DNA from 2 places in the Chryseobacterium vaccae genome. Region 2 is predicted to be linked to the other one. Evidence: riboswitches for the same ligand, from Rfam matches in the RefSeq annotation. Region 2 holds a riboswitch; the other holds the start of a gene.

Region 1 (16,820 bases), 150 kb from region 2:
AAAATCAGAAAATTCCTATCGTTGCACCATTTGCCAACTCACCGGAACTGTACAACTACAGCAACCTGATCATTGTAGAAACCAATGACCAGACGTATGCTGATAAAATTGTAGAAGAAGTGAAATCTGTTTATTCAGATCAGAAAATATATGTTGTTGCTGACAGCAAAAAAGAAATTGCAGGCTACATCAAAGGCGGGCTTGAAAAAGCCGTTAAAAATCCAAATGTTATCATCGTGAATTCTCCTGCAGATATCCAGTTGGATCAGAATATGATGACAGGACAGTCTGCACCGGTTATCGCTATTTTAGCAAGTGATGCAGATGCGGCAGGAGATGCTTTTGCAACTAAAATGATCAGTCTTTCCAAAGAAGTTCAGGGGGTAAAAGCATTCAGTATGTATTATTCTCCGGTTTTTGAAAAGAAAGTTGACGAGTTAAGCCAGGCAAGCCTTGTATATTTGATGGACAGAAAAATCAATACCGACGGGAATTTTGAAAAGGAAATTCTGGCAGCGTATAAAACAAAATATTGTAAGACGCCTCCTAAATATGCTGTTGTAGGTTTTGATGTAGTCAATGATATGCTGACGAGAGAAAACAAAAAAGGAGAGATCTTTAAACAGATGAACAAAGTACAGACTCAGCTGGCTACCAAGTTCGAATTTGTAAAATCTAAAGCAAACGGAGCGTATGTAAATACAGGTTACCGTGTCATCCGATTGGTACCATAAATGATTTATGTTTCTTTAACAGAATTATTTTAACATTATATTTATATTTGCATAATATTTAATTCAATACATGAAAGCACTTGTATTTCCTGGGCAGGGTTCTCAGTTTGTCGGAATGGGAAAAGAATTGTATGATTCCAGAAAAGATATCAAAGATCTTATGGAATCTGCCAATGAAATCTTAGGTTTCGACATTCTTTCCATTATGTTTAACGGAACAGATGGAGATCTTAAGAAAACAGAGGTTACCCAGCCTTCTATATTTATACATTCAGTAGCTGCTTTAAAAGCGGTAAATGGTCTTGGAGCTGAGATGGTTGCAGGACATTCTCTAGGAGAATTTTCAGCATTGGTTGCCAATGGAGTTTTATCTTTTGATGATGGACTGAAATTAGTTTCCGAGAGAGCAAAAGCAATGCAAGAAGCCTGTGATGCCAATCCAAGCTCTATGGCAGCAATTTTAGGTCTTGAAGATGCTGAAGTTGAGGAAATTTGTGCTTCGATCAATGGGATCGTAGTACCTGCTAACTACAACTGTCCTGGTCAGCTTGTTATTTCAGGGGAGACTCCGGCAGTGGAAGAAGCTTGTGCAAAACTTAAAGAAGCTGGTGCAAGAAGAGCATTATTACTTCCTGTAAACGGAGCATTCCATTCACCATTAATGCAGCCGGCACAGGAAAGACTGGCAGCTGCTATTGAAAAAACAAAATTCAGAAAAGCAACCATACCGGTTTATCAGAATATTACCACTACAGCGATTACCAATCCTGATGAGATCAAGCAAAACCTGATCGCTCAGCTTACGGGGCCTGTGAAATGGACGCAGTCTGTTCAGAACATGATCAAAGACGGTGCCTCTAATTTTGTGGAAGTAGGTCCGGGAAAAACACTTCAGGGATTGATCAAGAAAATTGATGCGTCTGTGGAAGTGGCTTCAGCAATCTAATTAAAATCATATGGGCGAAATATTTTCACCGGGAAAGCTTATGCTTACTTCAGAATATTTCGCAATAGACGGAGCTCTTGTTCTGGCAGTACCAACGCTGCTGGGACAAGAGTTTTTTTTTGAAGAAAAAGACGATGAAAATTCCCTTGTTTTATGGGAAGCTTATCATCAGAACAAATTATGGCTGAAAGCAGTCATCAATTATAAAAACTGGAAGATCCTCGAAACGAATCTGCCTTCTGCCGCTGAATTTATTCTTAACACCCTTAAAAATGTTCAGCAGCTTTCTGAAACCCGGTTCAAGAGCAATTTTTCTTATTATTTAAAGACCAACCTTCAGTTTCCCGCAGATTACGGATTAGGAAGCAGTTCAACATTAATGAACAACCTTGCCGAATGGTCCGGAATTGATCCTTTTCACCTAAACAGTATCAGTCTTGGAGGAAGCGGATATGATATTGCGGTGGCCAAAGAGAAATCAGCTGTTTTGTTTAAAAGTAAGCCGGAAATCTGGTATGAAAAAACAGAATTCAGCCCTTCCTTCAAAAATGAGCTTATTTTTATTCATTTAAATCAGAAGCAGGATAGCCGCGAAGGAATTAATCTTTACAAATCAAAAATAAAGTCTCCGGAAATGATTCGTGAATTTTCGGATTTAACAAAAAAAGTTTTATTATGCAATGAATTGGAAAATTTTTCTGAACTGATGATGATTCATGAGCATAAAATTTCCGATTTCATTGGAATTCCTACAGTTAAAGAGAAATTTTTCGCAGATTGCCCGGTTTTTGTTAAAAGTTTAGGGGCTTGGGGCGGAGATTTTGTAATGAGCGCCAAATTTGAAGGCTTTAAGGACTATTTTTGGGGAAAAGGTTTCACCCGTGTTTTTGAATGGCCTGAAATAATAAACTCGTAATCAGTAATTTATAATCCTGTTTTTTTATTTGTCATTCTGACTTATATCATTATATTTAAACCACCTTTAACAAATAATTAATATTAATTTTGTTGAACCCAATAAAGAAATAGAAAATATAAGTAAAATGAAACACGCTAAAATCATCCAGGATTTAGAAAAATTAGGGATTAAAGGAAATTACGAGGTGGTATATAACCCTTCTTATGAGGAATTATATCAGGCTGAAGTATCTCCTGAAAATCAAGGCTTTGAGAAAGCTGAGCTTACGGAATCAGGTGCAGTATCGGTAAAAACAGGTATTTTCACAGGTCGTTCACCTAAAGACAGATATATTGTTCAGGATGATGTTACAAGAGATACGATTTTCTGGGACGGAAAAGTAAATCTTCCTACAACAGCAGAAATTTTTGACTCTTGTAAAGGATTAGTGCTGAACCAGCTTGCTGAAGCTAAGAAAATCTATGTTGTTGATGCTTTTTGCGGAACCAACGCAGATACAAGACTAAAAGTAAGGTTCATCGTTGAAGTAGCGTGGCAGGCCCATTTCGTTACGAATATGTTCATCCGTCCGTCTCACTACGAGCTTGAGAACTTCGGAGAGCCTGATTTCACAGTAATCAACGGTTCCAAAACAACCAACCCGAACTGGGAAGCTCAGGGATTAAACTCTGAAAACTTCATCATGTTCAATCTTACGGAAAAACTTCAGATTATCGGTGGTACTTGGTACGGTGGTGAAATGAAGAAAGGAATGTTTGCTATGATGAATTACTATCTTCCATTAAAAGGTATGGCATCTATGCACTGTTCTGCAAACGTAGGTGAAGAAGGAGATGTAGCTCTTTTCTTCGGTCTTTCAGGAACAGGTAAAACGACTTTATCTGCTGATCCTAAAAGATACCTTATCGGTGACGATGAGCACGGTTGGGATAACAACGGAGTATTCAACTACGAAGGTGGATGCTATGCTAAAGTAATTGATCTTTCAGAAGAAAAAGAACCAGATATTTTCAGAGCAATCAAGAGAGATGCACTTTTAGAAAATGTAGTGGTAAATAACGGTGTTGCAGATTATAAAGACGGATCTATCACTGAAAATACAAGAGTATCTTATCCTATTTATCATATCAATAAAATTGTCCTTCCTTCAAAAGCAGGACATGCTAAAAAGATCGTTTATCTTTCTGCAGATGCGTTCGGAGTACTTCCTCCGGTTTCCATCTTAGATGATAATCAGGCACAGTACCACTTCCTTTGCGGATATACTTCCAAGTTAGCCGGAACAGAAAGAGGAATTACTGAACCTCAGCCGTCTTTCTCTCCTGCATTCGGAGAAGCATTCCTTACCCTTCACCCGACGATGTATTCTAAGACACTGATCGGTAAAATGAAAGAACATGGAGCAAAAGCTTACCTTGTTAATACAGGATGGAACGGAACAGGAAACAGAATCTCTCTGAAAGATACAAGAGCAATTATTGATGCGATCATCGATGGTTCTATTGATAGTGCGCCTAAAACAAGAGTTCCTATTATGAACCTTGAAATTCCAACTCAGCTTCCAAATGTTTCCGAAGGAATCCTTGATCCTAGAGAAACATACAGCAACGCTTCAGAATGGGAAGAAAAAGCAAAAGATCTTGCTGGAAGATATATCAAAAACTTTGAGCAGTATTGTGATACTGAAGAAGGAAGAAAGTTAATCGCTTCAGGACCTCAGCTTCAGGAACAGACGATCTAATATAATTTAAAATATATTATAATTAAAGCCTCATCATTGATGGGGCTTTTTTATGTGGTTTACATTATAACTAGGTTGAAAAATGCAATGCGTTAAGATTTTAAATCATCAGGCTGCTTTTAAGGCGCTAGAAAATCCAAGATTTTCAACAAGTTTTTTGGAATGAAAATAGTATGGGTTCAAATTTTATCGGAGATAAAATCATTGCGCCTTATTAATGCAGCATAAAAATATTTTAGCGACTTTGCGTATACCAACACTAAAAAAATCTGCGTAATTAGCGAGCAAAATAATACATTCAGTATTATTTTAAGCTTAAAATGGCTAATCTGTAACCATCCATTCCAAATCCGGACAATACTGCATCACAATGAGCTGCGGTTACAGATTTCTGGCGAAACTCTTCCCGTTTATAGATATTGCTGATATGCACTTCTATTTTTGGCTTCCTGATATTCTTTAAACAGTCTGCGATTGCATAGGAATAATGAGTATAAGCTCCCGGATTGATCACCAGCGCATCAAAATCATCTTCCTGCAGCCTGTTGATGATTTCCCCTTCAATATTAGATTGGTAATAATCCAGTTTGTGGGATGAAAACTCATTTTTCAGTTCTGTAAAGCAGGTTTCCATAGAAATGCTTCCATAGATTTCAGGTTCTCTTGTGCCCAGAAGATTCAGATTGGGTCCGTTTACGATTAAAACTTTCATTCTATAAATGTATAAAGTTTAGTTCATTTGACGAACTATTTTTTTTTCTTCATTCATGTTTTCTTTTTTGAATTATTGATAATGATATTTATCATGTTTGTGAATTTGATAATGATGTAATGCTTTGCTGTAACAGGTTTTAGCTAAAAATTAAGTTAATTTTTGAAAATTTTTCATTAAAAATTCATAAGTCTACTTGTTTTGTAGACTAATTGTTTTTAGATTTGTAGTCATATTTCGATCGGCTTATAAAGAAAGATGGAGGGAACTGACCCTGTGAAGTCTTAACAACCTGCCCCGGTGCAAGGTGTTACATTCAGCCTTTAAAGGAAAAATAAGCAATTGGTTAATCGTATTTTTCGATGCCCTTTGCTGACTTTTCTGCAAAGGGCAAAATTTTAATATATGATAAATAAAATTGATTATGATTGGTGAAAGTTTAATTAAATCTAAAATTTGGATTCCTCCCGTTGCTGTATTTTTCTTAGGGATTGTCAGTGTAAACGCACAGGAAGCCAAACCGAAAAAAGATACGATCCGCGAAAAAGAAATTGATGAAGTAGTGGTCGTGGCTTATGGTAAAGCGAAAAGAAACAGTTATACCGGATCTGTAGCTACCATTTCAAGTGACAAGATCAACAACAGACCTGTAAACAATATTACAAAAGCACTGGAAGGACAGGTTCCGGGAATTCAGGCGGCAAGTGCTTCAGGGCAGCCGGGTTCTACGGCCTCAATTAGAATACGGGGGATTGGTTCCGTAAGTGCTTCCAGTGATCCGCTTTTTGTGGTAGACGGAATTCCTTTTGATGGAAATATCAATTCCATCAGCCCGAATGATATTGAATCCATCAGTGTATTGAAAGATGCTACAGCAAGTGCTTTGTATGGATCAAGAGGTGCCAACGGAATCATTATCATTACGACTAAATCCGGTAAAAAAGGAGAAGCGAAAATCAACTTCAATATCAGCCAGGGATTTTCCGGAAGAGCCGTTAAAGATTATGAACAGGTGAGTACAGATCAATATTTCCAGCTGCATTGGGAAGCATTGAGAAATGGATATAAATCTGATAAAATATCTTCTCAGCAGGCCGCACAGATGGCGTCAGATAACCTCGTTTCTTCTTTGGGGATTAATCCGTACGGACCGGGATATCCCAATCCTGTAGGAACAGACGGTAAACTTCTTCCGGGTGCAAAAGCTTTATGGAATGATGACTGGAGAGATGTTCTTCAGAGAATGGCTTCCAGAAATCAGGTTGATTTTGATGTCAGCGGAGGAAGTGATAAAAGCAATTATTTCTTTTCATTAGGGTATCTGGATGATAAAGGAATTGCGATTCAATCCGGTTTCAAAAAATACAGTACGCGTTTAAAACTGAATTCAGAAGTGAAAAAATGGCTGAATGTAGGAGTGAATTTAAGCTATACCAACAGTATTCAGCAGGCTCCGACTTCTTCAGATTCCAAATCAGGCAATGTGATTCAGGCTGCAAGAACAATTCCTTCTTTTTATCCGTATTATGAAAGAAATCCAGACGGAAGCTATAGACTGAATGCTGATGGAGAAAGGGTGTTTGATTTCGGAAAATACAGGCCAAGTAATGCGCTTCAGAATCAGAATTTAGCAGCAACACTACCTTTGGATAAAAATGAAAACAGAGAAGATAACTTTTCAGGAAAAGGTTTTCTTGATTTTACTTTCCTTCCGGAATTGAAATTTAAATCCAGCTTCTCGGTAGATTTGGTTAACTACAACGGACATTATTATACCAACCCCATTTTAGGATTGGGGAAAGAAACAGGAGGTTCAGTGAGCCGTTCAAATTCCAGAACACTTTCATATACAACGAGTAATATCCTGACGTATGATAAGAAATTCGGACAGCATCATTTCAATATTCTGGCAGGGCAGGAGTTTTATAAATATGATTATCAGACGATTTCCGGTTCCAGAAGCCAGTTTTCCCTGCCGTATTATTATGAACCAAGTGCAGCAGCTTTGTTAGGAAGTTTTACAGGGAAAAGTGATAAACTGACATTACTGAGCTTCTTAGGGAAAGCTGAGTATGATTTTAAAAATACGTATTTCCTTTCAGCTTCAGCAAGAACAGACGCCTCGTCCCGTTTTTACGGAGATAACCGATGGGGGAAATTCTGGTCGGTAGGGGCTTCATGGAAAGCTTCCAACGAAGACTTTATCAAAGATCTGAACTTCTTCAACCAGCTGACTTTACGTGCGAGTTACGGAGGTCAGGGGAATGATAAACTGGGAACACTTTATGCTTATCAGGAACTGTATAAGTTTTACAATAACTTAGGGGAACCCGGAACGGTTCTTACCAAAACGGCAACGAACGACGTGAAATGGGAAACCAATCTTAATTTCAATGCCGGACTTGAGTTTACCATTCTTAATAACAGAGTTAAAGGGAATGTAGAGTATTTTCAACGAAAAAGCCAGGATCTTTTATTCAATATGCCGACGGCTCCGTCTTTGGGAATCAGTGATTTCCCGGCCAACATTGGAACGATCCAGAATACCGGTTTTGAATTCTCACTTTTCACAACACCCATCAAAAATGATGATTTTGAATGGAATATTGATGTGAATCTGAGTACCCTGAAGAATAAAATCCTGAAATTACCTAAAGGAACCGTAATCAGCGGAACAAAACGTATGCAGGAAGGCGGTTCTATCTATGACTTCTTTATTCAGGAATGGAAAGGAGTAGACCCAAGTACAGGAAAACCGTTGTGGAGATATATTTATCAGGATGAAAACGGAAATACGATAGACGGAACGACTTCAGAATATGGAAAAGCAACCAAAACCCCGCAGGGATCCGCATTGCCGAAATTAACAGGAGGAGTTACCACAAGTATTGCCTATAAAAACTTTGATTTCTCTGCACTGCTTTCTTTTAGTTTGGGAGGAAAGATCCTGGATACGGATTATACTTCCCTGATGTATAACGGAAGTTCCGGCGGAAGGGCATGGAGTACTGAAATGCTAAACAGATGGACCCCGGAAAACCCTTATACGGATGTCCCTTCATTAAGCACAACCACAAATAACTGGAACTCAAGTTCTTCAAGATTTTTGTATTCCGGATCGTATGCAAGGCTTAAAAACGTCAATCTGGGCTATACACTTCCTTCAGATTATTTTGAAAAACTGGGACTGAAGAAATTCAGAATTTATATCCAGGCAGAAAACCTGCTGACCTTCTACAAACATAAAGGTCTTGACCCTGAACAATCACTGGACGGAACGACTTATTTCAGATATCCGGCCATGAGAACGGTAACTTTCGGTCTTCAGGCAACGCTTTAACCTTTTTAAAATTGAAACAATGAAAAAATTAAAATATTTATCTTTTGCTCTTATCGCAGTATGGTCTCTTACCAGCTGCGAAAGTGAGTTGGAAACGGCTCCAACGGATCAGGCTAATGGTGCAGAAGTTTTTAAAACCGCTGAAAGTGCAGAAACTGTCATCAACGGAACCTGGGCTAAATTTAATGATGACGGAACAACGTTTGCGAACATTGGATATTCAACGGTACTCAGAACCAGCGATGCCATGGGTAGTGATGTTGCGGTGCTGACTAACAAATATGGATTTCCTACGGCCTACGCTTTTGCCGAAATGGTGAACAATACCGCAGGACGTCCGCAGTTTATCTGGACAATGCTGTATTCCACCATCAACAACATGAATAATGTGATCACCCGTATTGATGGAACAGAAGGAAGCCAAGCCAAAAAAGATCAGGTGAAAGGGCAGGCCAAAGCACTTCGTGCATTTTGTTATCTTAATCTGGCCAGCTTTTACCAGTTCAGCTACCTTAAAGATAAAACAGCTTTAACAGCTCCGATCTATACAGAACCTTCAACGATAAGTTCCGTTCCGAAGAAAAGAGCAAGTCTTGAAGAAATCTACACTTTAATCAAAAGTGACCTGACGGATGCTGATAACCTGCTGAAAAACTATAACAGAAATAACAAAGATAAAATCGACAGATCCGTAGTCAATGGTCTTCTGGCAAGAACTTACCTGAATACAGGAGAGTGGAGTAAGGCTGTTGAAGCGGCAAAAACAGCAAGAAATGGTTTCCCTCTAATGACTCCTGAAAAATATAAGGAAGGCTTTAATGATATCAGCAATGGAGAATGGATCTGGGGCCACGGACAAACCCAGGAACAGTCAGATGCAGGTTATGCGTTCCATTATCTGGATGTATCTTCTTCAGGAAGTTATTATTACAGCTTTATGGCAGATCCTTATTTTAAAAATTTATTTGACACAAATGATATAAGATCACAGTTATTTTCCTGGGATGGTCTTCCGGGAAGAGAAGGGCTGCTGAGATATGCTAAATTTAAATTCAAGGCCAATCTTATCGCAGACATTGTACTGATGAGAGCGGCGGAAATGTATCTGATTGAAGCGGAAGGAGAAGCCAGAGCCGGAAATATCACTAACGCCATAGCTGCTTTGAACCAGCTGAAATCAGCAAGACACGCTAATCCTTACAGTGGATCGCTGGACCAGAATGAAGTGGTAAAGGCCATCCTGATTGAAAGAAGAAAAGAATTATTCGGGGAAGGATTCTCCCTTTCAGACGTAATTCGTACCCAGGGAGCTGTAGAAAGAAAAGCTTTTGTGGATGATGAAGGAAAACCGATCAAAGTTCAGGTAACCACTCCGGACGGAACGGTAAAAACGGTCAACGGAAGAGGGCACTCAGTCCTGAATTTCCCGGATCAAAGCTCTTTTGTCCCGAACAGCAAATATTATCTGTTCAGTATTCCGCAGAAGGAAATAGAGAACAATCCTAACCTGTAATAATTAGATTTGATTTTTTTTAGCCATCGCTTAGTGTGATGGCTTTTTTATTGAAATGTAATTCATCAATTTGAAGACTCTTTTGCAATAATTTCTTTACTCCCCAAACATCTCAGTATCGCTGCCAGCTTATAAAGATCGTAATCTATCATGTCTCTTTCTCCACTCATTACTTTCTGTAAAAATTCCCAATCATCTGTAAGGCTTCCCATTGTCAAACCTACAGGATCTTTATAAGGATCATATAATTCTTCATCAAGTATATTCCAATATAGATCTTTATCCAGAGTTATTGATTGGTTGTTGTCCAGACTGTTTAGCTTTGAAAGAAAAATTTCAAACAATATTTTCAGATCAGCTATTTTTATAGGGGTATTATTTTCCATTCAATTGATGTGTTTTTTCCTCAACAAGGGCTGATGATACCTTTTGTGAAGACAGATAGGGCTTATACAATTACAAAACTATTATTTTTATTGATACAATCCGGAACAATTTTTGAACAGGTTTTACTCATATATTGATGGATCATTTTCATTGATTATCTGCTTTAATAGAATGAAATTAAAAATCTCATTCATAAAAAATGTTTACCTTTGTATGATATGAACCTGTTCAGATGGATATTAGCATTCTATTTTATGGCATTGTCACTCATGCCATGCGAAGATGTGCACCGTCCTTCCGGTTCAGAGGATGTGAAGCTTACCTTTAATATGGAGGAGTCTCATTCCAAAGACAAAGGAGATATTTGCTCACCGCTTTGTACATGCAGCTGCTGTCAGATCACAGTGTCTGCTTTTAAAATGCATTCCCTGCTGAAAATTCCGGATCATATTCCGGCCTATTTCTCTAAGAAAATTCTTTTTCAGAAAAACAATTTCGCTTATCAGGTGTATGACCACATCTGGCAGCCTCCCAAGATTTAATTTTTATTGATAATCAGGAAGTCATGCTTTCTGAGTATATGAACTTTGCAATTTCATTGCAGAGGCCTTCATGATATATTTGTACCGGAATACCGTTCCTGTACAGTTATTTATTCATAAAAATTAAAATACATTGTGTTAGATAAAATCATAAAATTCAGTATCAAAAATAAGGTCGTTGTTGGTATCATGACCTTGCTGCTGATTATCTGGGGAGTGTGGAGCGCTACTAAACTTCCCATAGATGCCGTACCGGATATTACCAACAATCAGGTGCAGATTATCACAGTCTGTCCTACACTGGCAGGACAGGAAGTAGAACAGCTCGTAACCTTTCCTATTGAGCAGAGCATTGCCAACGTTCCGGATATAGAAGAAACAAGAAGTATCTCAAGGTTCGGACTTTCTGTGATTACCGTTGTTTTCAAAGAAAATGTGGATGTTTACTTTGCCAGGCAGCTGGTGAATGAGCGCCTGAAACAGGCTGCAGAAGAAATCCCCAAAGGAGTAGGAACACCCGAACTGGCTCCCGTAAGTACGGGACTGGGAGAGGTTTATCAGTATATCCTCCATCCGAAAAAAGGAAGCGAAAAGAAATACGATGCCAAAGAACTCCGTACCATGCAGGACTGGATCGTTCGCAGGCAGCTTAACGGAACCCCGGGAGTAGCAGAAGTAAACAGCTTTGGAGGAGAATTAAAACAGTATGAAGTAGCTGTTAATCCGGATCGTCTGAAAGCAATGGGAGTGAGCATCACCGATATTTTTACCGCTCTGGAAAAAAACAACCAGAATACGGGAGGCGCTTATATTGATAAAAAACCAAATGCTTACTTTATCCGGGGAATCGGTTTTGTAACATCTCTGGACGATATTAAAAGTATTGCTGTAAAAAATGAAACAGGAAGCGTTCCGATCTTTATCAAAGATGTGGCAGATGTACGGCTTGGAAGTGCTGTACGCTATGGTGCGTTAACCTATAACGGAAAAGTAGACGCTGTAGGTGGCGTTGTTATGATGCTGAAAGGTGCCAACAGTAACGAAGTCGTAAGCAATATCAAAGCTAAAATTCCTACCATTCAGAAATCCCTTCCCGATGATGTGTTGATAGAACCGTTCCTGGACAGAACAGATCTGGTAGGAAGAGCCATCAATACCGTAGAAAAAAATCTTATTGAAGGCGCATTGATCGTTATCTTCGTTTTGGTAGTCTTTCTTGGAAACTTCAGAGCAGGCCTTATTGTAGCTTCTGCCATTCCGCTGTCATTGCTTTTTGCTTTGGGAATGATGAATGTATTTGGTGTGAGTGCCAATTTAATGAGTCTCGGAGCTATCGATTTCGGTCTGATCATAGACGGAGCCGTGATTATTGTGGAAGCAACCCTGCATCATTTAGGAATTAGGAAATCCGTAGGAAGACTTACCCAAAGTGAAATGGATGAAGAAGTTTTTCTTTCAGCATCCAAGATCCGTAACAGTGCCGCATTTGGAGAAATTATCATCCTTATCGTTTACATTCCGATTCTTACCCTGGTGGGAGTAGAAGGAAAAATGTTTACCCCGATGGCCAAAACAGTAGGATTTGCCATTTTAGGAGCTTTGATCCTTTCACTGACCTATATTCCAATGATGAGTGCCCTGTTTTTGTCTAAAAATATATCCCATAAAGAAACTTTTTCAGATAAAATGATGAATCGTCTGCAAAAGATCTATCAGCCATTGCTGCAGAGAGCCATCAAAGTAAAATATATCATTGTTTCAGCGACTGTTTTCATATTCGTCATTACCGCTTTTATTTTCAAAAATATGGGTGGAGAATTTATTCCTCAGCTGCAGGAAGGAGATTATGCCTTCCACTGTATTCTTCCTCAGGGAAGTTCATTGAGCCAGAGTATAGAAACCTCTATGCAGGCTTCAAGGATCATCAAACAGTTTGATGAGGTGAAAATGGTAGTCGGAAAAACCGGTTCCGCCGAAGTTCCTACCGATCCCATGCCTCCCGAAGCTACTGATATGATCATCGTTTTGAAACCAAAAAACGAATGGAAATCGAAGAAATCTTATGAAGAACTGGGAGATGAGATCAGCGAAAAACTGGAAACTATTCCGGGAGTTTTCTTTGAAAAGAACCAGCCGATCCAGATGCGTTTCAACGAGCTGATGACAGGAATCAGACAGGACGTTGCCGTAAAAATTTTTGGTGAAAACTTAGACTCCCTTTCCATCTATGCAGATAAAGTAGGAAAGATCATTCAGACGGTTGACGGAGCTACAGCCCCACAGATCGAGAGAGTAAGCGGACTTCCGCAGATCAATGTGGTATACGACAGAACGAGAATGGCCAACTACGGACTGAATATTGAAGATGTAAACAACGCCGTAAGTACAGCATTTGCAGGAAAAGCAGCAGGTCAGGTTTTTGAAAATGAAAGACGTTTTGATCTCGTAGTCCGTCTCGACAGCCTTCACAGAACTAATATCGATGATGTGAATAATCTGATGATCTCAGCCGGTTCAGGAGCACAGATCCCATTGTCTCAGGTGGCTAATATCAGTTATAAGCTGGGGCCGGCACAGATCAGCCGTGAAGAAGGGAAAAGAAGAATCGTGATAGGTTTTAATGTAAAAGACCGTGATGTACAGAGTGTAGTAAAAGATATTCAGGCAAAACTGGATAAAGAAATTAAACTGCCTTCAGGATACTACTTTACCTACGGAGGTCAGTTTGAGAATCTTCAGGAAGCAAGCAAGCGTCTGATGATTGCCGTTCCGGTTTCCTTATTCCTGATCTTTATGCTGCTGTATTTCACGTTCCGTTCATTCAAGCAGGCTGCTTTGATCTTTACCGCTATTCCGATGAGTGCCATTGGAGGTGTATTCGCCCTTTTGTTAAGAGATATGCCATTCAGTATTAGTGCAGGAATAGGATTTATTGCCCTTTTCGGAGTTGCCGTACTTAACGGGATCGTTCTGATCGGAACATTCAACCAGCTGGAGAAAGAAGGAGAAACCGATGTGATGAAGAGAGTATATGAAGGCACCAAAACCAGGCTGAGACCCGTTTTAATGACGGCAACCGTTGCTTCATTAGGATTCCTTCCGATGGCTATTTCCACAGGAGCGGGAGCTGAAGTACAGAAACCTCTGGCGACCGTAGTGATCGGTGGATTAGTTACCGCAACTTTCCTTACTTTATTCGTTTTACCGATGCTTTATATCATTTTTAATAGCAAGATTTCAGGACGAAACTTCAAAATAAAACCTTCTGTAACGGTGATCGTATTTGGATTTTTGATGTTCGGACAGTTTTTTAATGCACAGACCCGCCAGATCTCCGTTGAACAGGCGGTAGAAATAGCAACGGAAAATAACCTGACTTTAAAATCAAAAGCACTCAGCATACAATCTGCAGAAGCATTGAGAGGAACAGCAAAAGAACTTCCCAAACTCAATTTTGAAGCGCAGCTGGGACAATATAACAGTCCGAAATTCGATCAGTCATTTGCCATTTCGCAGAGCATTCCTTTTCCAACACTTTTTAAAGCACGAAGAGAGCTGATTAATGAAAACGTAAAAAGTCGTCAGATCGATAGGGAAGTTTCAGCCAATGAGCTGGTGAAACAGGTACGGACATATTACTACCAGATTGAATATCTTCAGTACAACCAGTCAAAGCTGAAAAACCTAGACAGTCTTTACCAGGATTTCATCAGGATTGCTACCGTAAGGTTCAAAGCAGGAGATATTAAAAAGATTGAAATTAATACCGCCGAAACTCAAAAAGGCGAAATCAACCTGTTACTTAAGCAGAATGAAGTTTATCTGAACAATGCCTATAAAAATTTAAGGACCCTGCTGAATACTCCGGATGATTTTGAAGTCCCCTTCAAAAACAGCTATGAGCCTTTAAAAGCCGAAAATATTCTCGACAGTACAGCTGTAGCCAATAATCCGGCAGTGAAAGCTTTTTATCATGAAATGGAAATAGCAGAGAAAAATAAGAATGTTGAAAAAGCACAGGGACTTCCTGAATTCAGCCTCGGACTAACAAGCCAGTCATTGATTGGGTTTCATACCAAAAACGGTCAGGAAAAATTCTACAATGCCGGAGACCGCTTCAATTCATTCTCTGTAGGAGTTGCCATTCCATTAGCTTTTGGGGCAACAAAGGCAAGGATGAAGTCTTTAGAATATGAAAAGCAGGCCGCGGAAGCCAATGCTCGTATGATGAAACAGCAGCTTTCTGCACAGCTTGAAAATGCATTTAGTCAATATCAACAGGATATACAGCAGTATGACTACTATATAGAACAAGCTGTTCCGAATGCAGAGAAAATTGTAAAAGCAGCCCAGCTAGGCTATAAAACAGGAGAAATATCTTATGTGGAATACCTCTTTGCCTTGCAGACTGCCACCAATATCCAGCTTAAATATTTAGAGTCCATCCAGCAGGTCAACCAATCTGTAGTTACCATTAATTCAATCATTAATAAATAACATGAAAGTAAAACACAATATCATATATCTTAGCGTCATTGCCCTATTAGTCATCAGCTGTGGAAAAAAAGAAGCTCCGGCAGAAAAATCTGAAGTTAAAACCGAACAGGCTGAAGAAAAGCATGAAGAAGGCTCTGAAACTATTGCTGCCCTTACAGAAGAGCAGATAAAATCAGTTGGAATAACCTTAGGAACCATAGAAATGAAAGAGCTGACCGCTACCATTAAAGCCAACGGCCTTCTAAGAGTTCCGAATAACAATAAAGCGACAGTAACCTCACTGTACGGCGGTGTCATTAAAACCCTGAACGTTCAGGTAGGAAGCATCGTTAAAAAAGGCCAGGTAATAGCAACCATCGCAAACCCGGAATTTATTCAGCTACAGGAAGATTATCTGACCACGAATAGTAGGATTACTTATGCAGAACAGGAATACAGACGTCAGAGAGAACTTTTTGATAACGATGCAGGAGCCAAAAAGAACCTGCAGAGTGCCGATGCTGAACTCAGAACACTCAGAACCCGTAAAGCTTCCCTTTTACGGCAGCTCCAGATGATGGGAATAAGCCCCGGAAAAGTAAACAATGGAAACATGAGATCAGGATTGGTGATCACCGCACCGATCAGTGGCACAGTCAGCAGTATCGCTGCCCAGATCGGAAGTTATGTGGATGTTTCGTCTCCGGTAGCTGAGATTATCGATAACAATTCAATTCATCTTGACCTGCAGGTTTTTGAAAGGGATCTTCCTAAAATGAGAATCGGGCAGATTGTTCATTTCAAACTGACCAATAATCCGGAAACTGAATACGATGCAAAAATCTACAGCGTAGGTTCCTCATTTGAAAACGAAAGCAAAACCGTTTCCATACATGCGGCTGTAACTGGAAATAAGACGGGACTTATTGACGGAATGAATATCACAGGAATCGTAAGCCTTGATAAAAATACAACCCCTGCAGTGCCGAATGAAGCTATCGTAGAAGCAGACGGGAAGTATTATATTTTTATACAAACAGATAAAATAGCAAAAGAACATGCAGAAGAGGGAGCTCATGATGATCACGGCCACGGCCATGATGAAGGAGAAGCAGCCCATGCCCATAAAAATGAATCAGAAGCCGGACAGCACGCAGAACAGAAGGCTAAAAATATGAATTTTGAAAAGGTAGAAGTGGTCAAAGGAACTTCAGATATGGGCTATACAGCAATTACTTCAGTCTCCAATATTCCTGCAGATGCAAAAGTAGTGGTGAAAGGAGCCTTTTTTATCAATGCAAAACTTTCTAATTCCGGAGATCACGGCCATTAGGAAATGATAACCTATTTTAAAATTATAGGTAAAAAAGTCCCGGTTTTTATGCTTAAATTAGAACTGATGAGGAAAAGAAGCAAAAAAAAACAGAATCATCAAGATTGTAAAAACACCATTCATTTATGCTTTTAAATAAAAAAATATCCGTCTGGTATTTCATCCGTGAAATAAGAT
Region 2 (16,820 bases):
GGAGTAATGGAGTTTACTACTTTAAGGGCCTCCATCAATCTGATGAATCCTTTTTCACTGGCAATCATTGCGTCATTGGAAATATCCAGCACACTTCTGTAATGTGCCTGCAGGAAGCAGAAACGGACAATTGACGGGTGGAAAGGTTTTTCAAAGAAGTCATTTTCTCCTGTCACCAATTGCATCGGAAGGATGTAGTTTCCTGTGGATTTGCTCATACGCTGGGAATTCATCGTCAGCATATTGGCATGCATCCAATAATTTACCGGAGCAGCATCATTGCAGGCTTTTCCTTGGGCAATTTCACATTCATGGTGTGGGAATTTCAAATCCATTCCGCCTCCGTGGATGTCGAAAGTTTCGCCCAGATATTTTGTACTCATTGCGGTACATTCAAGGTGCCATCCCGGAAATCCTTCACCCCAGGGAGAGTTCCATCTCATGATGTGAGCAGGAGAAGCTTTTTTCCAAAGTGCAAAATCCTGTGGATTCTTCTTCTCCCCTTGTCCGTCAAGGTCACGGGTATTCGCAAAAAGTTCTTCTATATTACGCTTTGAAAGTTCGCCATAGTTTAATCCTCTTCTGTTGTATTCTAATACATCGAAGTAAACGGAGCCATTACTTTCGTAAGCGAAGCCTCTTTCTATTAATTTTTGTGTAAGCTCAATCTGTTCTACAATATGACCGGTAGCTGTAGGCTCAATATTTGGTGGAAGCAGGTTGAACATATCTAAAACTTTATGGAAATCTACTGTATATTTCTGTACGATCTCCATTGGTTCCAGCTTTTCAAGGCGGGTCTGCTTTACGAATCTGTCGTTTTCTACGTTTCCGTCATCGGTAAGGTGACCGGCATCGGTAATATTTCTTACATATCTTACTTTGTACCCTAAATGTGTCAGGGTACGGTAGATAAAATCAAAGGAAAGGAAAGTTCTTACATTTCCCAAATGTACATTGCTGTACACGGTAGGACCGCAGACATACATTCCTACGTTTCCTTCTAAAATTGGTTTGAATATTTCTTTTTCCGCTGTAAGCGAGTTGTATATTTTTAGTTGCATTTATTTTTTAATTAAAAGATTTAATGATTAAGATTCAAAAATTAGTCAAAATAATTCTATCCACAACAAATAATTGTTGTGATGAAAATTTTATCTGCGACTTTTTTAAATTTTATCATATTTAAATTGCTTTTAAATGATACTTCAGGTGATCAATATAATCCTGAATAATATATTCCAGCGTGAAAACCTGCGGAGTTGTTTTGGTTGTATCACAGGTTCTTTTCAAAGCTTCATCCGGAATGTTTTCTACGGTGTGAACAATCTGCCAGTTCAGAATATTCCAAAGGCTGATGATCTCATCCGTCGGAATATTCTGATAGTTTTGTGCTTTTACCCAAAAATCCTGATCATAAACAATATTATCATTCTCTTTATATTGAGTTACCACAAATCTTCTGATATTCGTTAATGCACTATCACAAAGATGGCCTAAAATTTCTTTTTTCGACCATTTTTCAGGTGAAATTTTATGAGACCATTCTTCTTCGGAGATATTTTTGAATCTCAGAAGTTCTGATTCTACAATATTTTTAAGAATCTGATAGTCCATTATTAATAATCTAATTTGGCATGACTTCCCACATAGTGCAGGAATTCCTGCCTTGTAATAGGGTTCGTTCTGAAAATACCACTTAATTCTGCGGTAATGGTAGAGCTCGCCGTATCTTTTATTCCTCTACAGTTTACACACAGGTGTTTTGCATCGATGATACATGCTACATCTTTTGTGCCAAGTGCTTCTTTGAGCGCATCCACGATCTGCATGGTAAGTCTTTCCTGTACCTGAGGTCTTTTTGCATAATAATCCACAATTCTGTTGATCTTCGAAAGACCAATTACTTCACCATTTGAGATGTAAGCAACATGGGCTCTTCCGATGATCGGCAAAAAATGGTGTTCACAGAAAGAATATACGGTAATATCCTTTTCCACCAGCATCTGACGGTATTTATATTTATTGGAGAATGTAGAAATTCCCGGTTTATTTTCGGGAAGAAGTCCTCCAAAAATTTCGTTTACATACATCTTGGCCACACGTTTCGGGGAATCTTTTAATGAATCATCTGTCATATCCATTCCCAAAGTTTCCATGATCTCTCCAAAAAGCTGTGTTATTTTTTCTATTTTTTCCTCTGGCGATTTATCAAAAGCATCTTTCCTTATAGGCGTATGTTCTTTTCCAGTGAAAATATCATCGTCGTTATCAGTAAAATCAACCATTTTTATTTAATTTGCACAAAAATACGGATAATATTTATTCGTCTATTTTAAATTAAACGAAAAACATCATCTTTCATCTCCTACTTTCTATCCAGGCCTATGATTATTGTTGAAGAAGTACAGAACCCAACTCAGAAAAAGGAATTTTTAGAATTCCCATCCAGACTTTATCAGCATGATAAAAACTATATCAGACCTTTAGATAAAACCATCAATGAAATTTTTGATCCTGAAAAAAACAGGTTCTTCAACAACGGTGAATGTACTCGTTTTCTATTCAAAAACAAGCAGTCTGAAACGTTAGGAAAAGTTGCAGTTTTCATCCATCATGATTATGAGCAGAAACAGCCGACGGGCGGAATTGGTTTTTTTGACTGTATGAATGATCAACAGACCGCTGATTTTATTTTTGACCACTGTAAAAAATGGCTTCAGGAAAGAGGTATGGAAGCGATGGACGGACCGATTAATTTCGGTGAACGGGATAAGTTCTGGGGACTTTTAGTTGAGGGATTCCATGAACCGCTGTATGGGATGAATTATCATCTTCCTTATTATAAAGATTTGTTTGAAAACTATGGTTTTAAGGTTTATTTTGAACAGCTTTGTTTTTCACGGCCTATTTTCTCTGAGGTTCCGAGGGTTTTTACGGTTATGCATACCAAACACAGCCGAAATCCGGAAATTTCTTCCCAACCTTTGAAAAAGAACAATCTCCCAAAATTTGCAAAAGATTTTACAGAAATTTACAATCGTGCCTGGGCCTGCCACGGCGAAGGGAAACAGATAGAGGAAGCAAAAGTTCTGAAAATGTTCAAGACCATGAAGCCTGCCATTAATGAACATATTTCATGGTTTGTTTATGAAAATGAAAAGCCTATTGCCATGTGGATGAATATTCCAGACGTTAATCAATGGTTTAAACATCTTCACGGCAGATTTGGTATTATAGAAAAGCTTAAATTTTTATGGATGAAGAAATTCAGAAAAAACGAGAAGATGGTAGGCCTTGTTTTCGGAGTTGTTCCTGAGTGGCAAAAAAAAGGGATTGACGGCTATATGATCTGGGAAGGGACACAGCATCTGCGGAAGCATACGGATTTTAAAACCACAGAACTGCAATGGATCGGGGATTTTAATCCTAAAATGATCAAAATTGCAGAAAGCCTTAATACAACAGTGACCAGAAAACTGGCTACTTACCGGTATTTATTTGACCGTAATCAGGAGTTTGAGAGACATCCTTATCTTTAAAATAAAAACCCTGCCGTTGAACAGCAGGGTACCTTTCATTTTGATACTTTATTAGAATAGCTCACCGGCTACTTTTTTAATGTTATCACTTTTTCCCATTGAGTAAAAGTGTAGTACAGGAACTCCGAAATCCAGCAGTTCCCGGCATTGGGTAATCGCCCACTCTACCCCGATCTGTTTTACGGCTTCATTGTTTTTAGCATTTTCCACTTCACTGATCAATTCTTCAGGAAGATCGATCTTGAAAACCTGAGGGAGTATTTTTAAATGTTTTTTTGTGGCAATAGGCTTGATTCCCGGAATGATAGGAACCGTGATTCCCATTTCTCTTGCTTTCTGTACAAATTCAATGAATTTTTTATTATCAAAGAACATCTGGGTTACGATATAATCGGCTCCGGCATCTACTTTTTGCTTCAGCCATTTCAGATCATAATTGATGGAAGGAGCTTCCATATGTTTTTCAGGATACCCGGCTACTCCTATGCAGAATTTATTAAGTTCATCGCAAACTGTATCTTCGTTATGAAGATATTTCCCTCTTCCCAGGTCATTGATCTGGTGAACAAGATCCATTGCACTGGCATGTCCTCCCTGAGTAGGTTCGAAATATTGATGTCCTTTCATTGCATCTCCTCTTAATGCCATAACGTTATCAATACCCAAATACATACAATCTACCAGCAGATATTCTGTTTCTTCTTTGGTAAATCCTCCGCACAGCAGATGGGGAACGGTATCTACGTTATATTTATGCTGAATAGCGGCACAGATTCCCAAAGTTCCCGGACGCATTCTTGTGATACGGCGTTCCATAAGCCCATTTCCTTTATCAAGATAGATATACTCTTCTCTGGAAGTCGTTACATCAATGAATGGCGGCTTGAATTCCATTAAAGGATCTATATTGGTATAGAGATCTTCAATTCCTATTCCTTTTTGGGGCGGAACAACTTCCAGGGAGAATAAAGTTTTTCCATTTGCGTTTTTTATATGATCTGTTATCTTCATTTCTTGTCAGTTATTTTTTTGCTGTTACAGGCTGGCTTTTATCGTTTTTAACCAACCATAATTTTAAGCTAAATTGGGAGACAGCCATTTTCCTGCTTCTTCAATGCTACATCCTCTTCTCCTGGCATAGTCTTTCAGCTGATCTTCTGTAATTTTTCCAAGACCGAAATATTTGGCATGCGGGCTTCCGAAATAATACCCTGATACGGACGCCGTAGGAAACATTGCTAAACTTTCGGTAAGGAAAACACCTGTATTTTCTTCCACTTTTAAAAGATCCCAGATGGTTTTCTTTTCCAGATGGTCAGGACAGGCTGGATATCCCGGAGCAGGGCGGATTCCTTTATATTTTTCGGCAATCAGATCTTCATTGCTCAGATCTTCCTGATTGGCGTATCCCCAATATTCTGTTCTTACTTTTTTGTGTAAAAATTCAGCATAGGCTTCTGCAAATCTGTCAGCAAGGGCTTTTACCATGATGGCATTATAATCATCATTAGCTTTTTCATATTCAGAGGCAAGTTCATCCGTTCCGAAGCCTGTTGTTACGCAGAAAGCTCCTACATAATCTGTTTTACCGGAATTCTGTGGTGCAATAAAATCACTTAATGCTAAATATTCTTTTCCTTTTGATCTCTGAGCCTGCTGTCTAAGGCTTAAGAATCTTGCCTGTTCTTTATTATGTTCATCGAAAACAATAATGTCATCCGTTTCATTGGAATTGGCTTTAAAAACTCCAAAAACGGCTTTTGCCTGCAGAAGTTTCTCATCAAGAATCCTCTTGAGAATGACCTGTGCATCTTTAAATAATTCTTTGGCCTGAACTCCTACTACCTCATCTTCTAAAATATTGGGGTATTTACCATGTAGATCCCAGCTTCTGAAGAACGGCGACCAGTCGACAAACGGAAGAAGCTCATTAAGGTCCTGATTTTCTATAACGGTTACTCCTAAATTATTCGGTGTAAAGATGTCTTCGTTTTTCCAGTCTATGGTAAAATTGTTTTCGCGGGCTTCTTCAATTGAAACGTAGTCTTTATCTACCTGTCTGTTCAGGAATTTTTCTCTGAAATCTGAATAGTCATTTTTTAAATCTGAAACGTATTCTTTATTTCTGTCTCCTAAAAGAGAACTTACCACGTTCACTGCTCTGGAAGCATCATTTACGTGAACGACTGCATTTTTATATTTTAAATCAATTTTCACTGCGGTATGTGCTTTTGAAGTGGTAGCACCACCAATCAATAAAGGAAAATCAAGATTTTGTCTTTCTAATTCTGAGGCGATGTATACCATTTCATCAAGGCTTGGCGTAATTAATCCGCTTAATCCGATTACATCTACTTTTTCTGCAATCGCTGTCTGGATGATCTTTTCGGCAGGTACCATTACTCCGAGATCTACAATTTCATAGTTATTACATCCCAATACCACACTCACAATATTTTTTCCGATATCGTGAACGTCTCCTTTTACTGTAGCCATCAGAATTTTACCGTTAGCAGGTCTTGAACCGTCTTTTTCAGCTTCAATAAAAGGCTGCAGATAAGCAACGGCTTTTTTCATTACCCTTGCTGATTTTACGACTTGGGGAAGAAACATTTTTCCGCTTCCGAAGAGGTCACCCACAACTCCCATTCCGGTCATCAGATTGATTTCGATAACATGGAGTGGTTTTGCAGCCTGCTGTCTGGCTTCTTCTACATCTTCTTCGATGAAACGATCGATTCCCTTAACCAAAGCATGGGTAATTCTTTCCTGCAATGGATGATTTCTCCATTCAAGATCTTCAGTCTTTTCTTTTTTAACTGATTTATGTTTTTCGGAATAATCGAGAAGTCGCTCTGTGGCATCATCTCTTCTGTCGAGAATCACGTCTTCTACGAGTTCCAGCAGCTCTTTATTGATCTCATCATATACTTCCAGCATCGCAGGATTTACGATACCGATATTCATTCCCGCCTGAATCGCATGATAAAGGAATACTGAGTGCATTGCTTCTCTTACGGTATCATTTCCACGGAAGGAAAAGGAAACATTGCTCACTCCCCCACTTACCGAAGCATAAGGAAGGTTCTGTCTTACCCATCTTGTGGCTTCAATAAAATCGAGTGCATTCTTTCTGTGTTCTTCCATTCCGGTGGCTACCGGGAAAATATTCAAGTCGAAAATAATATCTTCCGCGGGAAAATTTACCTGATTGACAAGGATGTCGTAAGACCTTTTTGAAATTTCAATTCTCCGTTCGAGATTATCTGCCTGCCCTTCCTCATCAAATGCCATTACGATAACTGCTGCTCCGTATCTTTTTACAGCTTTAGCCTGTTTGATGAATTCTTCTTCTCCTCCTTTCAGACTGATGGAGTTCACCACACATTTTCCCTGAGCTACCTGAAGTCCGGCTTCGAGAATTTCCCATTTGGAAGAATCTACCATGATTGGTATTCTTGCAATATCAGGTTCTGAAGCAATCAGGTTAAGGAATTTGATCATGGAGGCTTTTCCATCAAGTAATCCGTCATCGAAATTCACATCCAGAATCTGTGCACCTCCTTCAACCTGATGACGGGCAATATCGAGTGCTTCAGAGAATTTCTCCTCTTTGATCAGTCTTAAAAATTTTTTGGATCCGGCAACATTAGTCCTTTCACCTACATTGATGAAGTTGCTTTCCGGTGTTATGATAAGAGGCTCAAGGCCTGATAATCTTAAATATTTCATTAATTTTTATTCTTCTAAAATATAGTAGGCATTTTTTGCATTCTGTTTCAGCAGATCTACATGTTTGCCTAAAGCTTTAAAAATCGGGAACCTTTTATAGGCCAGATCATGTTCTTTTGCAAATACCTCGATCTCTTCCGTAATTTCATTATAGTACATATAACTGTAATTCGGAAAGAGGTGGTGGGCAACATGGAAGTTAAAGTTTCCCAGTACATTTCTTACCAGCCAGTTATTTTCCCGCAAGTCATTCGTTACTTCCATCTGATGACGAAGCCAGCTGAACGGAAGTCCGTTTTTCTGATCCAGTTTCGGAAAGGCATTATCCGGAAGTGGGTGCAGAGGCAGGAGAACAAACAGTGCAAAAATACTTGCCGCAATCACTTGCAGAAACCATGCTCCCAAGGCCAAACCGATTGGTACTTTAAAGAACACAACCGGAACCACAATCTGATAAAAGAAGTAAAACAGTTTATAGCTCACCATTTTTACCTTCTCTATCACCGGAATGGTTCCCTGTGTTTTCAGAATGACTCTTTCTTTATCAAAAAAGTCTCTGAAATCCCGGATAAACATCCAGTTGAACAGATAAAGCGGATATACCAGAAAGAAAAATCTGTGTTGGTATTTCTGAACACCTTTAGCTTTGATCCATGGAACAATCAGCAACAAACCGCTCTGTTCTATATCTGTATCCCATCCGTCCACATTCGGATAGGCATGATGGCTTGCGATATGTCTTTTTTTCCAGATGTAGGAATTGGCTCCTACAAAATCAAAAATCTGCAATACCAAAGCATTCAACCTTTTGCTTTTATAAATATTATTATGGGCAGCTTCATGAATTAAATTCAAATAAATCAGAACCAGGGAAAATCCCATTAAAACAAAACTGGAAATATAAACCCAACGTGAATCTGTATGAAACATGGCAAAAAAATACAACCCAAAGTAGATCAAAGGCAGGATCACTGCTTTGATCTTAATATAAATATCCCGGTTTTCAGGAATGGCTTCTACTCTTTGGTTCACTTTCTTTCTCAGCTCATTAAACAATTTGACATCGTCTGAATCTTTTAAGTAACTCGGCTTTTCCATTATTTTTAAATTTTGTGGTTTATTTAAAGATAATATTTATAACCTAGTCTTCATTCGCTGTTTTAATTAAAAAAATCTATTAAATCAGACAAATTTCTTCAATTTTCTTGGCGGATATTCTGCCACTAAATCTGCAATTGCTTTGATGTGATCGGGAGTTGTTCCGCAGCATCCTCCTATAATATTAATCAATCCTTTTTCTGTATATTCTTTGATTTGTCTGGCCATATCTTCCGGAGTTTCATCATATTTTCCGAAAGCATTAGGAAGCCCGGCATTCGGATAAGCAGAGATATAGAACTCTGAATTATGGGCCAGTGTTTCCAGATAAGGCGTCAGCTGATCTGCTCCTAATGCACAATTGAATCCTACGCTTAACAAGTTCAGGTGTGATACTGAGATCAGGAAAGCTTCAGCAGTCTGGCCGCTTAGCGTTCTTCCTGAAGCATCTGTAATTGTTCCTGAAACCATGATCGGAATTTTGATGTTTCTTTCGTCCTGAATTTCATCAATTGCAAACAGAGCAGCTTTTGCATTCAGGGTATCAAAAATAGTTTCTACCAGCAGAATATCTGAGCCTCCATCCAGCAAAGCTTCACATTGCTGTTTGTATGCTACTCTGAGTTCTTCAAAGGTAATAGCTCTGTATCCGGGATCATTAACATCGGGACTTAAACTTGCCGTTCTGTTCGTAGGTCCTATTGAACCTGCAACAAATCTTGTTTTATCAGGGTTCTGAGCTGTAAATTCATCACATACTTTTCTGGCAATTTTTGCAGATTCATAATTCAGATCATATACCAGATCTTCCATATGATAATCTGCCATCGCAATGGTTGTTCCGGAGAATGTATTGGTTTCGATAATATCGGCTCCTGCTTCCAGATATTTTCTGTGCACCTCTTCAATGGCTTGCGGCTGTGTAAGGGAAAGGAGGTCATTATTTCCCTTTACAGGATGCTCCCAGTCTTTGAAGCGTTCACCGCGGTAGTCTTCTTCTTCGAACTTATATCGTTGAAGCATGGTTCCCATGGCTCCGTCGAGAATTAATATTCTTTCGGATAAGGCTTTATATAATTGTTCTGAATTTTTCATATTTCTTTGATAGAGCATAGGATTGCGTCCTATGCTTGTTAAATCGCCCCTTTGGGGCTCTTTTTATTGGTTAATCTAATGCCTGTTTCAGATTTGCAATGATGTTATCTACATATTCCATACCTACTGAACAGCCTACCAAACCTAAGATAAACCGCCTCTTCGGGGCTCTGTTTGTTGAATTAGTCTAATGCCTGTTTCAAATCTGCTATGATGTCATCTACGTATTCCAAGCCTACCGAGCAACGTACAAGGCCTGCGGTAATTCCTACTTCGTTGCGTTCTTCATCCGTCAGTTTGGAGTGGGTGGTTGATGCAGGGTGCGTTACAATCGTTCTTGTATCACCAAGGTTAGCAGAAAGCGAGCACATTTTTATCTTATCCAGGAAATTTCTTCCTCCCTCAATTCCTCCTTTAATTTCAAAGGCCACGATATTTCCTCCCAACTTCATTTGCTTTTTTGCCACTTCATAACTTGGATGAGACTGCAGGAACGGATATTTTACCAATTCTACATTAGGATGACCTTCTAAGAATTCTGCCACTTTCAAAGCATTTTCACAATGTTTTTCTACACGGATGGCCAATGTTTCCAAGCTTTTTGACAATACCCAAGCGTTGAAAGGGGACATTGCCGGTCCTGTGTTTCTTGCAAAAAGATAGATTTCTCTGATAAGGTCTTCCTTTCCTACTGCCACACCTCCTAATACTCTACCCTGTCCGTCGATCAGCTTTGTTGCAGAATGTACAACAATATCGGCACCATATTTCACAGGCTGCTGAAGGTAAGGTGTTGCAAAACAGTTGTCTACAATAAATATCAGGTTATGCTTTTTCGCGATCTTTCCAAAAAATTCAAGATCCAGAATTTCAATAGCCGGATTGGTAGGTGTTTCCAGATATAAAATCTTTGTATTAGGCTGAATGTACTGTTCTACATTTCCGGCATCTTCTGCTTTAAAATAGGTGGTTTCAATATTCCATTTCGGGAAATACTTTGTAAAAAGTGTATGAGTAGATCCGAAAACAGACTGACAGCTTACGATATGATCTCCTGCATTCAGCAAAGCCGCAAATGTAGAATAGATTGCAGCCATTCCTGTTGCAAATGCATATCCTGCTTCTGCTCCTTCCATTTTAGCAATTTTTTCTGTGAATTCGCTTACGTTAGGGTTTGAAAAACGACTGTACAGATTTTTAGGTTTTTCTTCAGCAAAACTCGCTCTCATATCCTCCGCATCCTGAAAAATAAAGCTGGAGGTAAGATATAACGGTGTGGAATGTTCATCAAACTGAGACCTTTCTGTTTGGGTTCTTATTGCTGATGTTTCGAAATTTTCCATATAGTTTTAATTTTGATAATACGGCACAGGGGGCTATATTATTTGATTTTGTTTAATACGTTTGTTGATTGATTGATGCGTTTTGTTTGATAGTTTGATAGGACTGCGTTCTATCCTGGGTTAAATCGTCCCTTTGGGACTTTGACAATCAATCTATTTTGTTTCGCTTACTCTTAAAATATCTCCGAAGACGCCTCTTGCAGTTACCTGTGCTCCGGCTCCGGCTCCCATGATCACGATAGGGTTTTCACCGTAGCTTTCTGTATAGATCTCAAAGATGGAATCTGAGCCTTTCAACTGTCCTAAGGCTGAAGTTGCAGGAACGGAAATTAATTTTACATCCAATTCACCTTTTTCTTTCTGTAAATCACCGTGTAAGTCACCAACATATCTCAACACATGGCCAGGCTCCTGATTTTCTTTGATTTTCTGATATTCTTCATCCAGCTCTTCCAGTCTTGAAAGGAATTCTGTTTTTGAAACTGAAAGTAAATTTTCAGGAACCAGATTTTGAATGTTGATATCTCCAAACTCGTTAATTAAATCTAATTCTCTTGACAGTATTAATAATTTTCTTGCCACATCATTTCCAGATAGATCTTCTCTTGGGTCCGGTTCTGTATATCCTTTTTCCAGAGCTTCGTTGATGATTGTGGAAAATTTATCATCTCTCAAAGAAAAGTTATTGAAAACATAGCTCAATGTTCCGGAGAATACGCCTTTTATTCTGGTGATATTCTCTCCTGAAAGGTGAAGAAGTTTAATGGTATCAATCAATGGGAGGCCAGCTCCTACATTGGTTTCATACAGATAACGTCTGTTATTTTTACTTAATGTATATCTTAGTTTACGGTATTCTTCGATTGGAAGAGTGTTAAATATTTTATTGGAAGAAACCAGATCAAATCCGTTTTCAGCCAAAGCATGATAATTTTTTACGAAGTCTTTGCTGGCAGTATTATCTACTACGATCAGGTTTTCCAGTTGATTTTCATTGGAGAAATTGATGAGTTCCTGAACGTTTGACGGATGCTCTGCTGTCAAAACCTCATCTGTCCAGTTGGCATCAAAACCCTTTTTATTGAAAGCTATTTTCTTTGAATTGGCTACTGCTACAACTTTAAGGTCTATTTTTTTACGTCTTTTAATTTCTTCTGCAGATTCCAGGACCTGTTCTATCAGGGTTTTTCCAACGTTGCCATGACCAATAATTGCCAGATGAACGGTCTTTGGTTTTTTGAAGATTTCAGATTCTATGATGTTTTTGGTTTTTTCATCCTGTGAAGAAGTTACTACAATGTTTACCCTGTTCTCACCGGCAACCTGATTTAACAGCAATGGGAAGACATTATTTCTTGCCAGTTCTGCAAAAACCTTATTGAAGTCTTCTGCTACAAAACCAATGACAGAGACATTATTGATACTATAGATCTGTGAAACTTTTCCTGATTTTCTTTCTGCTTCAAATTCATCAATGAGACATGACACTGCTTTTTCTGCATCATTTTCATGAACCAAAATAGAGATTCCGTTTTCTATTGCTTGCTGAGAAATCACCCCTACACTGATTCGCGCTAAAGTCAGCGCTTTAAAAATTCGTCCATCAATTCCTATTTCTCCCAAGAAATCTTCTCCTTCAAATTTGATAATTGATCTGTTCTTTAAAAATTTTATTTCGTTAGCATTTTTCATTTCTCTATAAAATGTTTTTTATGATATTGTTTAATTGTTGATATTCCATTAGGAAGGCATCATGCCCGTGTATAGATTGGATCTCGTGATAAGAAATATTCTCTTTTTTTTCTTTTAAGTTTTCAAAACACGTCCGAATTTCGGAAGCAGGAAAGAATAAGTCTGTATCTACGGAGATCATGTGCATTCGTGCCTGTATCTTATCCAGTGCTGTATCATCAGCATTAATATTCATCAGTAAATGATTCATCAGCCTGTACGCTTTTAAACTAAATCTTTCGTTTAGAGCATTGCCGTGATATATTAACCAGTCTTCTGATTGTAAACATTGTTTCTCCTGATTATACTGGTTTTGAAATCTATTGTTTAATGACTGCGGAGTTCTGTAGCACAACATGGCATGAATTCTTGCTTTCTGTAAAGGCTCATCCTGACTATTCAGTAAGAATTTTTGAACCAGACATTGTGCATGCAGCCAATCATGAGTTCTGTAATCACAGGCTATAGGAATGAATATTTCCGCCAGTTCAGGCTGCTTGGTAAGCATTTCCCAGGCAATTCCTCCTCCAAGGGAGCCTCCGATAATGGCGTATAGGTTTTTGATATGTAAAGCCTCCAACCCTTTCAGGAATATATTGGCTATATCTGATGGGGTGAAGTCTTCATAGTCTTCAATTAAAAAATCATCATATCCGTTTCCGGGAATATTGAAGCACAGAACAGTGTATTTATTGGTATCAACAACCTGATTTTCTCCTACCAGCTGCTTCCACCAGCCTTTTTCACCGGACACATTTGAATTTCCGGTAAGGGCATGATTGATGAGAATAATTGGGGCTGTAAACAGGTCTTTCCCGAAGATCTGGTAGGTCAACGGGATATGATATTCCTTTTGGGAATGTGTATGATACGAAAGATTAATATAGTTTAGTTCTGTTTTCAATTCTATTATTTTAATACAATTGAAAATGCCACAGGAAATGGCTGAAAAGAACTTCAGTAAGTTATCTGTCCAAAATAATTCTGGTAGAACGTAGCACCTTCTTTGCTTGCACAAAGGGTTGCTAAGGTTTCATAGGGTCTAATCCCTCAACCTTTCTTGATAACATTTTCAATATTTGAATGAACGAATGGTGCAAAGGTAGTTCTTTTCTTTTAAATATTTCAAAAAATTTTATTTAATATTAAAAAAGCCTGTAAAGAGAAGAGTTTCAAGGATATGTTAAGGATTGTTCAGACGAAAAAAATTGGAATTACTTTTCAAAAAAACTACCTTCGTATTGAAAAAAATGATGAGATATGACTGTTGAAAAGGAAAGATTACAAAATATACAATGGAAAAACTGGGGGCCTTATGTGAGTAACCGGCAATGGGGAAATGTACGTGAAGACTACAGTCCGAACGGAAATGCCTGGAACTTTACCAACCACGACAATGCCGAAAGCTATGCGTACCGATGGGGAGAGGAAGGGATTGCAGGAATCTCTGATGTAAAGCAGCTTTTCTGTTTTGCTTTTTCATTCTGGAATAAGAAAGATAAGATTGTTAAGGAACGTTTTTTCGGACTGAGCAATCCTCAGGGGAATCACGGAGAGGATATTAAAGAAATTTTTTATTATCTGGACAATACACCTACTCACAGTTATATGAAGATGGTGTATAAGTATCCTATCAATGCGTTTCCATATGATGAACTTGTTGCTGAAAACGGAAGACGCAGCAAAAAGGAACCGGAATATGAAATTTTTGATACGGGAATCTTCAATAATGATGAGTATTTTGATATTTTCATTGAATACTGTAAAGCCGATCACAACAATATTCTTGCGAGGGTAACGGTTTGTAACAGAAGCCAGCATGATGCCCCGATTGTTGTAATGCCTACAGTCTGGTTCAGAAATAACTGGAAATGGGGTTATAATACCTATAAAGGGCAGGTGCATGCTTCTCATGATGGAAGTATTGATATTGCCCATGATAGCATTTCGATCAAAAAGCTTTATTCAAGAAATGCGGATGTACAGAGTGTTTTCTGTAATAATGAAACCAACAATTCCAAACTGTATGGTACTCCTCATGCTGAAAACTCCTATTTCAAAGATGGCATCAATGATTTTGTTATCTATGGAAGTGCTACTGTAAATCCGGAAAAAAGAGGAACTAAAGCTTCTTTTTTGATTGATGAGATCATCGGAGCGGGACAATCTAAAATTTTTGATTTCAGATTATGTCCTGAGGAAACGGATGAGCCTTTTGAACAGTTTGATGAAATCTTCAATACCAGAATCGGCGAAACGAATGATTTTTATAACGAAGTTCAGAGTGACACAACCGATGAAGATGAAAGAAATGTTCAGAGACAGGCTTTTGCAGGGCTTTTATGGAATAAACAGTTTTATCATTACAATATCGGCAAATGGCTGAAAGGTGATCCCAATTTTGATGCACCCAGAAACTTCAATGATTATGTGAGGAACACGGAGTGGAACCACCTTCACAATAAGGATATTATTTCAATGCCTGATAAATGGGAATATCCGTGGTATGCAACCTGGGACCTGGCTTTTCACTGTGTTCCGTTTTCTATTATTGACGCTGAATTTGCAAAAGGACAGCTTCTTCTGCTTACGAAAGAATGGTATATGCATCCGAACGGACAGCTTCCTGCCTATGAATGGAATATGAGTGATGTAAATCCTCCGGTACATGCATGGTCTTGTTTCAGGGTTTTTAAAATTGATGAAAAACAGAATGGCAAACCCGATCTTTTATTTCTTGAAAAGGTATTCCAAAAGCTGCTTCTTAATTTTACCTGGTGGGTAAACCGGAAGGATAAAAGCGGTAATAATATTTTTGGCGGCGGCTTCTTAGGATTGGATAACATTGGAGCATTCGACAGAAATATGGAACTGAAAGACGGGCAGCATCTTGAACAGGCTGACGGAACAAGCTGGATGGCCATGTACGCCCTGAATATGATGCGGATTGCTATGGAACTTGCCCAATATTATCAAGTTTATGAGGATATGGCGATCAAGTTTTTTGAACATTACTTGTATATCGCAGAAGCTATGGAGAACCTTGGTGATGGCAAGGAAGGCCTGTGGAATGAGGAAGACGGCTTTTTCTATGATGTGCTTCAGCTTGGTAACGGGGAAAGTGTTTCATTACGATTAAGAAGTATTGTAGGATTGATTCCTTTGTTTGCGGTGGAGATTGTTGATCACAGACTGTTAGAAAAGATGCCTAATTTCCGAAGCAGAATGGAATGGATCTTAAAAAACAAACCGGAACTCACCAAACTGGTTTCGCACTGGGATGAGGAAGGACACGGCAGAAAGCATCTGATGAGTATTCTGCGCAAGAACAGACTGACAAAAGTTTTAACCAGAATGCTTGATGAGAAAGAGTTTCTAAGTACCTATGGAATCAGAGCTATGTCTAAAGTCTATGAGGAAAATCCGTTTGTATTTTCTGTTCATGGGTCTGAAAATGTGGTGTATTATACTCCGGCAGAAAGTGACAGCCGAATGTTTGGTGGCAACAGTAATTGGAGAGGACCAATCTGGTTCCCTATCAACTTCCTGATTGTGGAAAGTTTACAGCGTTTTCATTTTTATTATGGAAACAGCTTAAAAGTGGAACTTCCTACCGGAAGCGGCGATAAGAGGAATCTGGATGAAGTGGCACAAAATATCAGCCACAGACTCTGTTCTATATTCTTAAAGGACGAAAACGGACAGCGTGCTTTCAATGGCGGAAACGCCAAGTTCAATTATGATGAACATTTTAAAGACTATATTACCTTTTTTGAATATTTCCACGGAGATAACGGACGGGGTGTGGGCGCCTCTCATCAAACGGGGTGGACTGCCACGGTGGCTAAACTGCTTAAGCCAAGACTTACTTTTTAATGGGTAATCAGGAATAGGTGATGAGGAATAAAAAAAAGCCGGATAGATAGACTGCACCCAAAAGTTTAGACAAAATTAAACAATATTATTATATGAAAGAGTTCGGTACTGTACCGGACTCTTTCCTTTTAGATTAAGTCTTATCCTGTCGTTATTGTAGTAATTGATATACTTCTTTATTTCTTTTTTGAGCTCATCAATGGTTTTAAATTTCTTAGTATAGAACATTTCAGATTTTAAAGTTCCAAAGAAGTTTTCTATTACCGCATTATCCAGGCAGTTTCCTTTGCGGGACATACTTTGGATAATGCCTTTTTCTTTTAACAGATGCTGATAGGCTTTCATCTGATATTGCCAGCCTTGATCAGAGTGGATAATGAGGTTTTCAGTATTCTTGATTTTT

What was found. A riboswitch is a leader RNA that binds a small molecule or an ion and turns the genes downstream of it on or off. The one in region 2 is predicted to bind S-adenosylmethionine.
Region 1: another riboswitch for S-adenosylmethionine. It lies ahead of FW768_RS17170 (SusC/RagA family TonB-linked outer membrane protein); the one in region 2 lies ahead of FW768_RS17910 (alpha/beta fold hydrolase).

The regions. Positions count from the first base shown of each region.
Region 1 is NZ_VSWH01000001.1:3,769,099-3,785,918, forward strand. It holds gene FW768_RS17145 (LysM peptidoglycan-binding domain-containing protein) at 1-734, shown strand, start outside; gene fabD (ACP S-malonyltransferase) at 805-1,680, shown strand; gene FW768_RS17155 (GYDIA family GHMP kinase) at 1,691-2,596, shown strand; gene pckA (phosphoenolpyruvate carboxykinase (ATP)) at 2,724-4,340, shown strand; gene FW768_RS17165 (type II 3-dehydroquinate dehydratase) at 4,645-5,052, opposite strand; SAM riboswitch class I at 5,296-5,393, shown strand; gene FW768_RS17170 (SusC/RagA family TonB-linked outer membrane protein) at 5,477-8,392, shown strand; gene FW768_RS17175 (RagB/SusD family nutrient uptake outer membrane protein) at 8,412-9,905, shown strand; gene FW768_RS17180 (hypothetical protein) at 9,971-10,291, opposite strand; gene FW768_RS17185 (DUF6660 family protein) at 10,511-10,834, shown strand; gene FW768_RS17190 (CusA/CzcA family heavy metal efflux RND transporter) at 10,970-15,331, shown strand; gene FW768_RS17195 (efflux RND transporter periplasmic adaptor subunit) at 15,333-16,643, shown strand; gene FW768_RS17200 (bestrophin family protein) at 16,769-16,820, shown strand, end outside.
Region 2 is NZ_VSWH01000001.1:3,922,704-3,939,523, reverse strand. It holds gene cysS (cysteine--tRNA ligase) at 1-1,064, opposite strand, end outside; gene FW768_RS17955 (DinB family protein) at 1,186-1,617, opposite strand; gene folE (GTP cyclohydrolase I FolE) at 1,620-2,288, opposite strand; gene FW768_RS17945 (hypothetical protein) at 2,388-3,542, shown strand; gene metF (methylenetetrahydrofolate reductase [NAD(P)H]) at 3,594-4,553, opposite strand; gene metH (methionine synthase) at 4,617-7,274, opposite strand; gene FW768_RS17930 (fatty acid desaturase family protein) at 7,281-8,372, opposite strand; gene FW768_RS17925 (homocysteine S-methyltransferase family protein) at 8,457-9,467, opposite strand; gene FW768_RS17920 (O-succinylhomoserine sulfhydrylase) at 9,650-10,810, opposite strand; gene FW768_RS17915 (ACT domain-containing protein) at 10,964-12,502, opposite strand; gene FW768_RS17910 (alpha/beta fold hydrolase) at 12,507-13,445, opposite strand; SAM riboswitch class I at 13,504-13,611, opposite strand; gene FW768_RS17905 (MGH1-like glycoside hydrolase domain-containing protein) at 13,802-16,417, shown strand; gene FW768_RS17900 (IS3 family transposase) at 16,493-16,820, opposite strand, start outside.